2 regions of the Streptomyces sp. NPDC001108 genome follow, and region 1 is predicted to be linked to the other one. Evidence: riboswitches for the same ligand, from Rfam matches in the RefSeq annotation. Region 1 holds a riboswitch; the other holds the start of a gene.
What was found. Region 1 has a riboswitch for glycine ahead of gcvP (aminomethyl-transferring glycine dehydrogenase). Riboswitches for the same ligand answer to the same signal wherever they lie in the genome.
Positions count from the first base shown of each region.

Region 2: it holds a riboswitch for glycine, as region 1 does, so the genes downstream of both, gcvT (glycine cleavage system aminomethyltransferase GcvT) here and gcvP (aminomethyl-transferring glycine dehydrogenase) in region 1, are expected to answer to the same signal.

Region 1 covers NZ_JBSFKL010000029.1:7,686-15,295, forward strand. The annotation lists gene ACWC97_RS32980 (bifunctional nuclease family protein) at 1-160, shown strand, start outside; gene ACWC97_RS32985 (MerR family transcriptional regulator) at 402-941, shown strand; gene ACWC97_RS32990 (DNA polymerase IV) at 999-2,462, shown strand; gene ACWC97_RS32995 (PRC-barrel domain-containing protein) at 2,387-2,767, opposite strand; glycine riboswitch at 2,869-2,966, shown strand; glycine riboswitch at 2,967-3,099, shown strand; gene gcvP (aminomethyl-transferring glycine dehydrogenase) at 3,161-6,046, shown strand; gene ACWC97_RS33005 (DUF5999 family protein) at 6,135-6,341, opposite strand; gene ACWC97_RS33010 (hypothetical protein) at 6,699-7,292, opposite strand.
Region 2 covers NZ_JBSFKL010000035.1:564-8,173, forward strand. The annotation lists gene ACWC97_RS33695 (ABC transporter substrate-binding protein) at 1-1,406, opposite strand, end outside; gene ACWC97_RS33700 (ABC transporter permease) at 1,502-2,515, opposite strand; gene ACWC97_RS33705 (enhanced serine sensitivity protein SseB C-terminal domain-containing protein) at 3,027-3,806, opposite strand; gene ACWC97_RS33710 (enhanced serine sensitivity protein SseB) at 4,108-4,878, opposite strand; gene ACWC97_RS33715 (AAA family ATPase) at 5,021-5,716, opposite strand; glycine riboswitch at 5,881-5,978, shown strand; gene gcvT (glycine cleavage system aminomethyltransferase GcvT) at 6,119-7,234, shown strand; gene gcvH (glycine cleavage system protein GcvH) at 7,413-7,610, shown strand, end outside.

The DNA of each region.
Region 1 (7,610 bases):
AGCGCTCGCCCTGCGCACCGGAACGAAGATCTACGGCAGCGACGGGGTGCTCGACGACGCGGGCATCGCGATCCCGGACGAGCAGGAGGACGAGGTGGAGAAGTTCCGCGAGTTCCTCGACCAGATCTCCCCGGAGGACTTCGGTACCAACAGCCAGTGACCGTCCTCGGGCCGCCGTCAGTACATCCGGCCAGCCTTTCCCGCTCGCGGGGCAGAGGAAACCACCCTCGGGGTGATTATCACTCGGCGTGCCGAGTGTGGCGATCGTTGACGCACCCCGAGTGACTGCCTACCTTCGATAAGGCAGGTCAAGGACGGAGGTCGGCGTGAGAAGCAGCGGCGACGGTACGGCAGCGGGCGGGTCGTATTCGCAGCAGGGAAGTACAGCCGACCGCACCGTCGTGCAACCGGTTCAACCGGCGGTGGCGGGGGGCGCAGTGGCATCGGCCGACGACATCGGCTACCGGGGGCCGACCGCCTGCGCGGCGGCCGGGATCACCTACCGGCAGCTCGACTACTGGGCGCGTACGGGGCTGGTGGAGCCCAGCGTGCGCCCCGCGTACGGTTCCGGCACGCAGCGGCTCTACAGCTTCCGGGACGTCGTCCTGCTGAAGATCGTGAAGCGCTTCCTGGACACCGGCGTGGCGCTCCAGAACATCCGCACCACGGTGCAGCACCTGCGGGCCCGCGGCTTCCAGGATCTTGAGCGGATGACGCTGATGAGCGACGGGGCGACGGTGTACGAGTGCTCCTCGCCCGACGAGGTCGTCAGTCTGCTCCAGGGCGGCCAGGGGATCTTCGGCATCGCCGTGGGCGTGGTGTGGCAGGACGTCGACGCCGCGCTCTCGCAGCTGCACGGCGAGCGGGTGGACACCGGCGAGACCCTCGTCCGGAACAACCCCACCGACGAGCTGGCGCGGCGGCGCAACCGGGCCGGCTGACCCGGCGGACGCACGGGTCACGGCGATTGTCAGTGCCGTAGGGCAGCATCGGTGGGTGTGAGAGCCGCGCCCACCATCCTCCATCTCGACATGGACGCCTTCTACGCCTCGGCGGAGCAGGCGTCCAAGCCGAGCCTGCGCGGCAAACCGGTCGTCGTGGGCGGGCTGGGGCCGCGCGGGGTCGTCGCCACCGCCTCCTACGAGGCGCGGCGCTTCGGGGTGCACTCCGCCATGCCGATGGCCCAGGCCCGGCGGCTCGCGCCCAACGCGGCCTACCTGGTGCCCCGCTTCCAGCTGTACCGGACGGTGAGCGAGCAGGTGATGGAGTTGCTCGCCCGGCTCTCCCCGCTGGTGGAGCCGCTCAGTCTGGACGAGGCGTTCGTGGACCTGGAGGCCGGGGGCACGGCCGACGACACGGCGTCGGCCCTGGAGATCGGCGCGCGGCTGCGTGAGGCCATCAGGGCGGTCACCGGGCTCACCGGCTCGGTCGGGCTCGCCGGATCCAAGATGCTGGCCAAGATCGCCTCCGAGGAGGCCAAACCGGACGGGCTGCGGCTGATAGCGCCGGGCACGGAGCGGGCGCTGCTCGCCCCCAAGCCGGTGCGGATCCTTCCCGGGGTCGGGCCCGCGACGGCGGACCATCTGCGCCGCGCCGGGATGACCACCGTCGACGACCTCGCCGAGGCCGGTGAGGACGAGCTCGTACGGCTGCTCGGCAAGGCGCACGGCGGCGCGCTCCACCGGATGGCGCTCGGGCACGACGACCGGCCGGTGGTCGCGGAGCGGGACGCGAAATCGGTGTCGGTGGAGGACACCTTCGACGCCGATCTCCACGACCGTGTCCGGATCCGGTCGGAGGTCGAGCGCCTGGCCGACCGGTGCGTACGGCGGCTGCGGGGCGCGGGCAGATCCGGACGGACGGTGGTGCTGAAGGTGCGCCGCTACGACTTCTCGACGCTCACACGGTCCGAGACGCTCCGCGGGCCCACGGACGATCCCACGGTGGTCCGTGAGGCCGCCGCGCGGCTCCTGGAGGCCGTGGACACCACCGGAGGCGTCCGGCTCCTCGGCGTGGGCGTCACGGGGCTCGCCGACTACACGCAGGAGGATCTCTTCGCCCAGGCGGCGGCAGGGGAGCGGGCGGTGGCGGGAGGGCCGCTGGAGGAGCCACCGGCGGCGGAGGAGGACGGGGCCGGGGAAAGGGGCGAGCCCGGGGCGAAGGCCCCGGAGACGGTCGAGGAGCGCGCGGCCCGGCGCTGGTCCGCCGGACACGACGTGGAGCACACCGAGTACGGCCACGGCTGGGTGCAGGGCAGCGGTGTCGGCCGGGTGACGGTGCGGTTCGAGGAGCCCGAGTCACCGCCCGGCCGGGTGCGTACGTTCCGCACGGACGATCCGGAGCTCGGACCGGCCGAGCCACTGCCGCTGGTGAGGAATCCGCCGGACTACTCGTCCTGGCCGGCCAGCCTGCCGAAGTCCCGGTCCGGGGGGACGTCGCCGGGCGGGGAGTCGAGCCCGTAGTGGCGGTAGAGCTGGAGCTCCTGCTCGGGGGAGAGGTGACGGCCCACGCCGAAGTCGGGCGCGTCCTTGATCAGTGCCCGGTCGAACGGGACCCGGAGCGTGTCCGCCACGAATTCACTGGGCTCCAGTGGTACGAACGCGTCCCGGCTGAAGAGACCGGTGCGTACGGCCGCCCATTCCGGGACCCCGGTCGCGTCGTCGAGGTACACCTCGTCCACGGTCCCGATCTTGACGCCCTTGCGGTCGAACGCCTTGCGGCCGATCAGGCTCCGCGGATCGATGTCGGTCTGCACGGTCCCTCCCATTGGTCGCAACTACTCCACAAGCACTACAAAAGGCCAGATCCGGGTGGTCGGCCACTTGAGGAATCGGCCACGAACCCCGCTGGTAGGCTGGTCATGGCCGCTGACCCCGTGCGGGAGAGTCCTTCGGAGCTGATCCGGAGGGCGCCGAAGGAGCAAATCCTCCCCGGAATCTCTCAGGCCCCCGTACCGCACGGACGAGGTCACTCTGGAAAGCAGGACAGGCTTCGTACGGCCGGGTGCCGGTACGAATCCCGACCTCACCGACGGTGAAAGCCGGTGCGCCGCAAAGCGCGCCGGTGAAGCTCTCAGGTCGAGATGACAGAGGGGGAGGCCGTTCGGGCACCCGCGCCGGGGTGCCCCTCGCAGGTCGTGACAGACCAGGAGGCCTCCACCATGACCCCCCGTCGCACTCCGCTCTCCCAGCTGGAGCAGGGTATTCCGTTCGAGCAGCGCCACATCGGACCCGATGCCGAGGCGCAGTCGAAGATGCTCGCCCAGGTCGGTTACGGCTCGCTGGACGAACTCACCGCGGCCGCGGTGCCCGATGTCATCAGGAGCACGGAGGCCCTCGGGCTGCCGGCCGCGCGCACCGAGGCCGAGGTCCTCGCCGAGCTGCGCGACCTCGCGGACCGCAACCAGGTGCTGGCCCCGATGATCGGGCTCGGCTACTACGGCACCTTCACCCCGCCGGTGATCCTGCGCAACGTCATGGAGAACCCCGCCTGGTACACGGCCTACACGCCGTACCAGCCGGAGATCTCCCAGGGCCGCCTGGAGGCCCTGCTCAACTTCCAGACGATGGTCGCCGACCTGACCGGGCTGCCCACCTCCGGTGCCTCCCTGCTGGACGAGGGCACCGCCGCCGCCGAGGCCATGGCGCTCTCCCGGCGCGTCGGCAAGGTGAAGAACGGCGTCTTCTTGGTCGACGCCGACGCCCTGCCGCAGACCGTCGCCGTCATCGAGACCCGCGCCGAGCCGACCGGTGTCGAGGTCGTCGTCGCCGACCTGTCCGGGGGCATCCCGGCCGAGATCGCCGAGCGCGGTGTCTTCGGCGTCCTGGTGCAGTACCCCGGCGCCTCCGGCGAGGTGCGGAACCTCGGCCCCCTCGTCGAGCAGGCCCACGAGCTGGGCGCGATCGTCACTGTCGCCGCCGACCTGCTGGCCCTGACCCTGCTCACCTCCCCCGGCGAGCTGGGCGCGGACATCGCCATCGGCACCACCCAGCGCTTCGGCGTCCCGATGGGCTTCGGCGGCCCGCACGCCGGCTACATGGCCGTGCGCGAGAAGTTCGCCCGCAGCCTCCCGGGCCGCCTCGTCGGCGTCTCCGTCGACGCCGACGGCAACAAGGCGTACCGGCTGGCCCTGCAGACCCGTGAGCAGCACATCCGCCGTGAGAAGGCCACCAGTAACATCTGCACCGCGCAGGTGCTGCTCGCCGTCATGGCCGGGATGTACGCCGTCTACCACGGTCCGGACGGGCTGAGGACAATCGCCCGGCGCATCCACCGCTACGCCGCGATCCTGGCCGCGGGGCTGCGTGCCGCCGGTGTCGACGTCGTGACCGGCGCCCACTTCGACACGCTCACCGTCCGTGTCCCGGGCAAGGCGGCCGAGGTCGTCGCCGAGGCCCGTGTGCGCGGGGTCAACCTGCGCCCGGTCGACGCGGACCTGGTCTCCGTCGCCTGCGACGAGACCACCACGCGGACGCAGATCGCCGCCGTCTGGGCCGCCTTCGGCGCCGAGGGCGACATCGAGGAGCTGGACGCCACCGTCGCCGACGCGCTGCCCGAGGGGCTGCTGCGTACCGACGCGGTCCTCACCCACCCGGTCTTCCACCAGCACCGCTCCGAGACCGCGATGCTGCGCTACCTGCGCCGGCTCTCCGACCGGGACTACGCGCTGGACCGCGGCATGATCCCGCTCGGCTCCTGCACCATGAAGCTGAACGCGACCACCGAGATGGAGCCGATCACCTGGCCCGAGTTCGGCGCGCTGCACCCCTTCGCCCCGGCCGAGCAGGCCGAGGGCTTCCTCACCCTCATCCGTGAGCTGGAGGAACGCCTCGCCGAGGTCACCGGGTACGACGCGGTCTCGATCCAGCCGAACGCGGGCTCGCAGGGCGAGTTCGCCGGTCTCCTGGCGGTACGGGCGTACCACCGGGCCAACGGCGACGAGCAGCGCACCGTCTGCCTCATCCCCTCCTCGGCGCACGGCACCAACGCGGCCAGCGCCGTGATGGCCGGGATGAAGGTCGTCGTGGTGAAGACCGCCGACGACGGCGAGGTGGACGTCGAGGACCTGCGGGCCAAGATCGAGAAGCACCGCGACGAGCTCGCCGTGCTCATGATCACGTACCCGTCGACGCACGGGGTGTTCGAGGAGCACGTCGCCGACATCTGCGCCGAGGTGCACGACGCCGGCGGCCAGGTCTACGTCGACGGAGCCAACCTCAACGCGCTGGTCGGCCTCGCCCGGCCGGGCCGGTTCGGTGGCGACGTCTCGCACCTGAACCTGCACAAGACCTTCTGCATCCCGCACGGCGGCGGCGGCCCCGGCGTCGGCCCGGTCGGCGTGCGCGCCCACCTCGCCCCGTATCTGCCGAACCACCCGCTCCAGCCCGCGGCGGGCCCCGAGACCGGGGTCGGGCCGATCTCGGCCGCTCCGTGGGGGTCGGCCGGCATCCTCCCGATCTCGTGGGCGTACGTGCGCCTGATGGGCGGGGAGGGGCTGAAGCGTGCGACGCAGGTCGCGGTGCTGGCGGCCAACTACATCGCCAAGCGGCTGGAGCCGCACTACCCGATCCTGTACACCGGTCCGGCCGGGCTGGTCGCGCACGAGTGCATCGTGGACCTGCGGCCGATCTCCAAGGCCACCGGCGTCAGCGTCGACGACATCGCCAAGCGGCTGATCGACTACGGCTTCCACGCGCCGACGATGTCGTTCCCGGTCGCGGGGACGCTGATGATCGAGCCGACGGAGAGCGAGAACCTCGCGGAGCTGGACCGTTTCTGCGACACGATGATCGCCATCCGCGACGAGATCGAGAAGGTGGCCTCCGGCGAGTGGAGCGCGGACGACAACCCGCTGCGCAACGCCCCGCACACCGCCGGGATGGTCGGCGGGGAGTGGGAGCACGGGTACAGCCGTGAGACGGCCGTCTTCCCGGCCGGTGTCGTGGCCGCCGACAAGTACTGGCCGCCGGTGCGCCGGATCGACGGTGCCTTCGGCGACCGCAACCTCGTCTGCTCCTGCCCGCCGCTGGACGAGTACGACCACTGAGGTGTGAGCACCGCCGTGTGACGCGGACGCGTGCCGGGGCCGGTTCGGAGGATTCTCCGGGCCGGCCCCCGTTCGTTGTCGGCCGCGGTCAGGCGGCCTTCACCACCCGGCCGGTCGCCAGTGGCCGGTGCGGGGCGATGATCTGACCGTCCGGGAGCAGTTCGCCGGTGTCCTCGAAGAGCAGGACGCCGTTGCACAGCAGGCTCCAGCCCTGTTCCGGATGGTGCGCCGTCAGGCGGGCGGCCTCCCGGTCGGCTGAGTCGGCGGTCGGGCACGGTGGCTGGTGTTGACACATGGCTGGGTTCTCTCGCTGCGTTGTAGTGAGTGTCCTGCGGCTGGATGAGCTGTTCATGGCCGTCCCCCGTATCGATCGGTCCGGTCCCAGTGTTGCCCCACGGGCGTCAATCCGCAGGGATTTCGAAGCAGCACTTCTCCTGACCCGGAGGACGTGTCACCCACGCGGACGGTTCACCGCAACTGCACTGTCAATTCGGATGGTTCGGGGTGGCCGGTACGGGCTAGTCCGGACGGGCGGGGAATGCGCCCCCCACCCCGGAGCCCTGCCGGCCCCGGCACCCGTTCGGCCCCGGCGGAGCACCGTGCCCCGCCACCGGACGGCGGCGGGGCACGGTGCGAGAAGGCGGCCGGGACCTCAGGCCGGGGAGCCGAGCAGCGGTCCGGGGCCGGGCGGGATGCGCAGCGTCATCACCCGGAGCAGATCGGCGACCCGGTGCGGGCGGTGCGCGGCGATCCCCGGTGGGGCGGGGGCCAGCGGGACCAGGAGGTCGGCGGGGGCGAGCTCCCCGGCGGCGGCGTCCGCCTCGGCGTCGCCGTGCAGCCACAACGTCAGCATGTACAGCTCCGGGATGGACAGCAGCCGCGGCTGGTAGCGCGGTGCCACCGTCTCCGCCTGGCGCAGGGCGAGCTCGGTCGAGGCGATGTAGGGGCCCTCGAAGAAGTGCGAGAAGGTCCAGCCGTCCGCGGTGATCATGGTGTCCGCGGCCGCGACGGCCCGCTCCGCGTCGCGGATCAGGAACCTCCATCCGGTGAGCCGGGTCGCCGGGGCCGGGACGTTCGGACCGATCCGCTCCAGTACGTGGACCGGGAGCGGGAGTTCGGGGCTGAGCGGTCCCTGGGCGGACCGGAGGGCGGGGGTGCGGGCTTCGCGTACGGCGGTGGGTGAACCGAGGGCCGCGAGAACGCTGCGCAGAGCGGGCGCGGGAGCAGGGAAGAGATGCAGCGGCATGGTGGGTCGCCTCTCGCTTCGGAGACACGGTGGTGCGTGGGCGGGTGCAGACGGCGCTGTCGGCATGCGGGGCCAGAGGGGCCGGGACCGAGCCGGTGCGTCAACTCTCTGCCTCGTGCGCGAAGTTTATACGAAACGTGTTCACACAGTGATTCCACTAGTCGTCGCGGGCAATGAAAGCAAGGCGGTATCAAGACTCGAATATGTACAGAAAGTGCTGATTCCCTGACGGTTGCACAGCCTTCGCCAGGCGTTTTTCCTGAAACGCGGACGGCTGAAACACGCCGCCGTTTTTCCCTCCGTCGACCGGCAAACACA
Region 2 (7,610 bases), on a different contig from region 1:
ACGGACGGCGAGCCGGTGATGCTGGACGCCTCGGCGCCGTCGATCGGGTCCACCTCGACCTTGATGCCGACCTTGCCGAGCTGCTCCTGGAGCGCCTCGGCGGCGTCGACCTCGCCCGGGTTGTTGTTACGGGCGCTGAGCTTGGTGGAGAAGCCGCTCGGCTGGTTGCACTGCTTCAGCTCGTCCTTGGCCTTGGCCAGGTCCGGCTTGCCCTTGCGGGCGAGGACGCCGTAGGGGTCGTAGTCGCTGTGGCCCTTGATGGAGGCCGGCAGCGTGCTGTTGGCGATCGCGCCGCCGGCGAGCTCGCCACCGCGGGTCTGCTGGAGACCGGCGAAGTCCGTCGCGTAGAAGACGGCCTTGCGGCAGTGGACGTTGTCGAACGGCTTCGCCGTGTGGACCAGGGCGACGTAGCGGACGAAGGACGTCTGCATGTTGTCGACGCTGTCCTTGTACTTCTGGACGGCGGTGACGCGGCCGGACTGGGTCATGCCGGTGCCGTTGAGGTCGACGTCGTAGTCGCCCGCCATCAGCTTCTTGTCGTTCTCCTCCAGGTTGGCGGAGATCGTCACCGTGATCTTGTCCGGGAGGGCGGCGCGCACCGGGTCCGAGGACTTCTGCCACTTGTCGTTGCGGACGAGCACGATGTTCTTGCCCGGCTTGTACGACTCGAACTTGTACGGGCCGTTGGAGAACGGGCGCTGGGTGTACTTCGTCCCGGTGTCCTTCTCGGCCTTCACCGGCGAGCCGGACGGCATGGCGAGGAACTGCTCGAAGTCACCGTTGGGCTTCGGCAGCTTGAAGATGATGGTGTTGTCGTCCGGCGTCTCGATCGCCTTCAGGCCGAGCTTGTCCGCGGACTTGTCCTTGTAGGGGCCCTTGTACTCGCCCTTGGGGTCCAGCGTCTGCATGAGGTACTGCGGGCCACCGGTGATGGTGTCCGTCGCCCAGATGCGCTCGATGCCGTACTTGACGTCCTTGGAGGTCAGCTTGGAGCCGTCCTCCCAGGTCAGACCGTCACGCAGCTTGTACGTGTAGGTCTTGCCGCCGTCCGTGATCTCACCGGGGCCGGTGGCCAGGTCGCCGACCAGCTTGGTGGAGGCCTGACCCGGCTTGGTGTCGTAGGTGACCAGCTGGCGGGTGTAGAACCGCATGAAGTCCCAGGCCATGCCGTAGTAGGCGCGCTGGGGGTCGGCGGAGTCGAGGTCCTGCTTGCCGACGAACTTCAGCGTCCCGCCCTTCTTGGTGGACGGGTTGGCGACCTTGTTGAACGCCGCGTTGTAACCGGCGCCCTTCGCACTGCCGCCGTCCTCGCCGTCGCCGCCGCCGCACGCCGTGGTGGTCATCAGCGCCGCGACCACGAGGGCCGCACCCGCGGTGAGCCGTCGTTTCGAGGTGACTGTGGACATTTTCTCGCAACCTCCGAGATCGCGGTCCCAGGCAGTTGCTTGCCAAAGAACCATGGAAAGAGCCACCTGACGATGCGGCAGGGGCAGGTCGTGGGCTATCGGGTTCCCTTGGGGTCCAGAGCATCGCGCAGCCCGTCCCCGAAGAGGTTGAAGGCCAGCACGGTGATGAAGATCGTGACGCCGGGGAAGACCATGAACATCGGGTCGTGCTCGTACGTTTCCAGCGCGTCCCGGAGCATGCCGCCCCAGGAGGCGGTGGGCGGGCGGACACCGGCGCCGAGGAAGCTGAGCGCGGCCTCGGTGAGGATGTTGGTGGGGATCATCAGCGTCGCGTAGACGGTGATCGGCGCCACCAGGTTGGGCAGGAGTTCGCGGAAGAGGATGTGGGTCCGTCCGCCGCCGAGACTGCGGGCCGCCTCCACGTACTCGCGTTCCCGCAGCGAGAGCGTCTGGCCCCGGACGATACGGCCCACGTACGGCCAGCCGAAGAAGCCGATGACGGCGACGAGCACCGCGATGCGCACGCCGCTGCCGGTGAGGCCGAGCAGGTCGTCGGGGAGGACCGACACCAGGGAGATGATGAAGAGCAGCTGCGGGAAGGAGAGCAGCACGTCCATGATCCGGCTGATCACCGAGTCGATCCAGCCGCCGAAGTACCCGGCGATGATCCCGAACAGGGTGCCGAGCGCGACGGCGACCAGGGCCGCCAGGAACGCGACCAGCAGGGAGATCCGGGCGCCGTAGACGATACGGCTGAAGATGTCGCGGCCCTTGTTGGGTTCGACGCCGAAGAGGAAGTCGCCGCTCATCCCGCCCAGGCTGCCCTGCGGGAGGTTGGTCAGCGGGTCGAGCTTGTCCTGGTGGAAGTCGTTGGGCGGGTGCCCCAGCAGGCTGACGATCAGCGGCGCGAAGACCGCCACCAGGACGAGGACGAGAACGGTGATGCCGCCGGCCAGTGCGACCTTGTCCTGCTTCAGACGGCTCCAGGCGATCTGCTTGAGCGACCGCCCCTCGACCTTCTTCGCCCCGGAGTCGACGAAGTCGACCGCGGGGCCGCCGACCGCGTCCGGATCCGCTTCCCTGGTCGGCTCGTGCAGTGGTGCCGTCATCGTGGCAAGGACCCCTCTCAACCGGCGGTGGCCGGGCCGAACTGGCCGCAGTGGCGGCGCGGATCAGTCAGTCGTACGCGAGCGGCAAGACGCCCTTGCTGCGGGAGTCTTCATTGCCGTCACTACAGGGAGCCATACCGGCAGGCGAATGGATGCCTAACCGTGATGCGGTCCTGGGTGTTCCGTTATCCGGACGCCGCCGAACGACCGCCGAACAGGGGGCAGTTGAGGCACAACGGGGCAGTAACGCAGAATCGCCGCGCAATCACCACCAGGGGTGCGCGGGGCGCAAATCCCGGACATTGAAGGCGTGATGGGTCCGGACCGGGGTGAACACCCTCCGGGGCAGGAGGGGTTGGTGGCATATGCGCACGTTACGCGAGACTGGAAACGTAATGTCGCATTCCGCTTCTCGGGGCTTTCGGTGCCCTTCGGGGCTCCGGGCCGGTACCCGGACGGGCGCCGGCCGACGCGGGGCCGGCCCCGCTCCCCGGGCGGGGGCCGGCCGGTATCAGTACGCGGACTGCGGCGGGTAGCCGTATCCCGTGGCGGGGGCCGCCGGGGCGTGCGCCTCGCGGTCGTAGAACGGGCGGGCGTTGGCGCGCAGCCACATCGCGACCGGGTCGTACTCGTCGGACATCGCGACGGTGGAGACGGGCAGCCCGTCCGGGACGGCGGAGACCGACTGCTGCATCATCGTGCGCGCCGCGTCCACCGAGGACGGGGAGGTGTCGTAGAGGTCGAGCCCGATGGTGAGGTACGGGGCGCCGAGGGCGGGCTGCACCCAGGCGCGGCGCAGCGAGCGGACCGCGGGGGTGCGGTGGGCGGTCTGCGTGAGCAGGGCGTAGAACTGCGGGATCTCGATGGCGGGCTCGGTGAGCCGGAGCGGGCCGGCGGGCATCCGGTCGAGGCCGGTGGCGATCCGGCGCAGGTCCAGCCAGGGGATGCCGACGCCGCCGCCGGGGGCGTGCGGGTTGAGCCAGATGCCCCAGCGGTCGGGGAAGAGGGAGCGGGCGATGTCCACGCCGTCGACCAGCTCGTGGGCGCGGTTCCAGCCGCTGGCGGAGAGCTCCTGCGCGGAGGTCACGCAGGGTGCGTAGCCGAGGCCGTCCACCTCCATGTTCCCGTACTGGGCGTCGGGCGAGCCGGCCTGGCCCTGCCACAGGAGCATCCAGATCCGGCCGTGGGCGAGGGCCTGGAGCAGCGCCTCGTACGCGTCGTAGCGTCCGGGCGTCACTTGGCCCAGCATGTGCTCGACCTGCCCGGCCGCCGCGGTGCCTGACGCACTCACCTGGTCCCGCCCCTCTTCGATCCACTGTGCCGCCCGGCCGCTCCCGGGCACACGGGCGCGGCCGGTGCCGAGGCACCCGCCATGAAACCAGCTTATGCGCCGGTCATGACACCGACTTGACGCCATGGGGCGCGCCGGTGTCCGGGTCCGGCGCGGCCGGAAAGGTACGGGGGCGTGTTTCGAAAGCGAGCGCCGTCCGCCCGAAGGGCAGGCCCGGGGGTGTCCGGTGCGTGCGATCCCGGCAGCGCGGCGAGCCATGGGGCCGGGAGCCCCGGGGCGGACGGGACTTCCGAAACACGCCCTACTGGCCGGCGCGCTGGTAGAACGGTCGGATCTTCTCCCGCATCCAGTCGCCGACCGGGTCCTGGGCGACGTCGAGCAGCACCAGGTTGACCGGCCAGGGCACCTCGACCCGGCCCAGGGCGCGGCCGAGGGCGTCCATCGGGGCGTTCCGCCCGGCCCCCTCCCAGGTGGAGAACTCCACTCCGACGAAGAGAACGGGGTCGCCGCCCTCGATGCTGGCCAGGGCCCGCCGGGCGGTGAGGACGACGCCGCTCTCCTCGAACTCCCCGGCCGCCGCGGCGAGGAAGTCGACGGGCTCCTCCTGCCAGTCCGGCTCGAACAGCCGGACCCGGCCGCCGCTGGCGGGGCCGTCCAGCGGGGTGCGGCCGATCCGGCAGAGCTCGGCGACGGCGGGCGGCGGCAGCGGCATACCGACCGCGCCGCCCGGGTTCACCACGATGCCGAGCTGCGGCGGCAGCCCCCGGGCGAAGTCGCGGGCGGGCGCGACCGTGAAGGAGAGGTGGCTGCCGACACAGGCGAGGAACTGCTGCTCGGAGCTGAAGACGGGGACGTACGCGGCGCCGTCGAGCTCCATCGTCGGCAGGTCGAGGGACGGGGAGTCCGGTCCGCCGCCGTTGGGCAACGGCACCCAGACCTGGCTGCGGCCGAGCACCTCGACGAGGCGGCCGCCCGCCTCCGGGTTGCCCAGCGAGGCCATCAGCACCTCTTCGAGCTCGTTGGCCGGCCACCCGCTCTGCGGATGCGCCTGGGCCTGCGCCGGAATGTCCACTGCTTCCCCTGCTTCCCCTTCTCACCCACGCTTCCGCGCTTCCGCGCAGAAGGTTAGCGTCCGCCCCGGGGCGGCCCCGTGGCCGGCGCCGCGGCTCCCCGGGCCGTTCGACGGTCGGGCCCCGCCCCGGGCCGGCCGGGGCTCAGGCCCCCGCCCGCGGCCGGTCGGCCGTGAAGACGATCCGCCCGATCCGCCCCGCCGCCTCCCGGTCCAGGAGCACCGCCGAGGCGCAGCCGGCCGGAAGCACCCCGTCCGCCGTGGCCGCCATCAGCCGGCCCACCGCCCTGCGGTGCCGGGCGAAGGCGTACGCCGACACCCCGCGCCCGCGCTCGCGCTGCCCGTCCCGGGCGGTCCGCGGGTCGACGTCGAGCAGGACCAGGTGCAGGAGGCGGCCCCGGCGCCGGGCGGCCCGGGCCAGCCAGCCCCGTACCCACGACTGGGTCCCGCAGTCGTGGACGACGGCCGACTCGCCGGAACGCAGCACCCGCCACAGCCCCCAGTAGTGGTCGAGGCGGACCAGCGGGCGGTAGAGGGCGTAGGGCAATAACCGGGGCATCACCCCCGCCCAGCGGTCCCGGACGTCCTGCGAATCGACGGCGTGGGCGGTTGTTACCACCCGCCGGATCAGCGTCGACTTCCCGCTGCCGGGCAGCCCGGAGACCACCACCACGTCCCCCGCCGCGAAGCGCAGCGCGCGCGGGCCGCGCCCGGACCGCGCGCGCAGGTCCCGCACGACGGGCGCCGACCCGGCGGGCACCGCCCGGACCGCGCCCCCCGGCCGCTCGGCCGGCGCACCCCGTGCGCCCCCCGCGGTCGTCGCGTACCGCTGCAACGTCATCGCCCTCCCCCATCGGTCGGCCCACCCCAGCCCCATGCCCCTGAAGTGTAAAGAAAAGGTAATGCGGCACAACCGCCCGTGCCGGTGGTTTCCATCGGGGGACCGGGGGCCCATTCCCGCGCGATGCGTGCGATGATGACCCCGCCAACTGCATAAAGGCCGCTTGAATCCGCGCGGGAGAGTCCCGGTCACTGTCCGTGCCGGGCGCCGAAGGAGCAAGTTCCTCCCTTGAATCTCTCAGGCCCCGTACCGCGTGGATGAGGCAGATCTGAAAAGCGGGCCGCTTCGCGGCTCCACCCAAGGTGCAAGCCGAACCCGTCCGGGGCTCTCGGCGAACCTCTCAGGTTCCGATGACAGATGGGGAGGGATCGTCCTTGTCGTCATGTTCCGGGAGTCATACTCATGAGCACCGCACCCCGCCTCACCGCCCTCGATGCCCTGCACCGTTCGCTGGGCGCGACCATGACCGACTTCGCGGGCTGGGACATGCCGCTGCGGTACGCCAGTGAGCGCGACGAGCACAACGCGGTGCGCACCCGGGCCGGACTCTTCGACCTGTCGCACATGGGCGAGATCACCGTCACCGGCGCCGGGGCGGCGGCCTTCCTGAACTTCGCGCTGGTCGGCAACATCGGCACCGTCGCCGTGGGCCGGGCCCGCTACACGATGATCTGCGCCGAGGACGGCGGCATCCTGGACGACCTGATCGTCTACCGGCTCGGTGAGACCGAGTACATGGTCGTCGCCAACGCGGGCAACGCCCAGATCGTGCTGGACGCGCTGACCGCGCGGGCCGAGGGCTTCGACACCGAGGTCCGCGACGACCGCGACGCGTACGCACTGATCGCCGTCCAGGGCCCGGAGTCCCCCGCGATCCTGGCCTCGGTGACCGACGCCGACCTGGACGGCCTGAAGTACTACGCCGGGCTGCCGGGCACGGTCGCCGGGGTCCCCGCGCTGATCGCCCGTACCGGCTACACCGGTGAGGACGGCTTCGAGCTGTTCGTCGCCCCCGCCGACGCCGAGCAGCTCTGGAAGGCGCTCACCGAGGCGGGCGCCGGGCGCGGCCTGGTCCCGTGCGGGCTGTCCTGCCGCGACACGCTGCGCCTGGAGGCGGGCATGCCGCTGTACGGGCACGAGCTGACCACCGGGCTGACCCCGTTCGACGCCGGTCTCGGCCGGGTCGTGAAGTTCGAGAAGGAGGGCGACTTCGTCGGGCGCAAGGCCCTGGAGGCCGCCGCCGGGCGCGCCGAGACCGCCCCGCCGCGCAAGCTGGTCGGGCTGGTCGCCGAGGGCCGCCGGGTGCCGCGCGCCGGCTTCCCCGTGACCGTCGGCGGCGAGGTCGTCGGCGAGGTCACCTCCGGCGCCCCCTCGCCCACCCTGGGCAAGCCGATCGCCATGGCCTACGTCGACGCCGCGCACGCCGCGCCGGGCTCCGAGGGCGTCGCCGTGGACATCCGGGGCAGCCAGGAGCCGTACGAGGTCGTGGCGCTGCCGTTCTACAAGCGTCAGAAGTGACGCGCCGGGCACCGGGAACCCCACCGGCGCCCCGCGAACCGGCACGGCCGCGCCGAAGGAACGATGCTGCCGGGCCGGAGGAAACGGCGCGGCGACTTCACAGAAGTGACGTAATCGCGTCTCACACCGTAAGACCACCGTTCATCAGCACTCCCCCGCGTACAGGAGAATTCAGACCATGAGCAACCCCCAGCAGCTGCGGTACAGCAAGGAGCACGAGTGGCTGTCGGCCGTGGAGGACGGTGTGGCCACGATCGGCATCACCGAGTTCGCGGCGAACGCCCTCGGCGACGTCGTCTACGCCCAGCTTCCCGAGGTCGGCTCCGAGGTGACCGCGGGCGAGACCTGCGGCGAGCTGGAGTCGACCAAGTCCGTC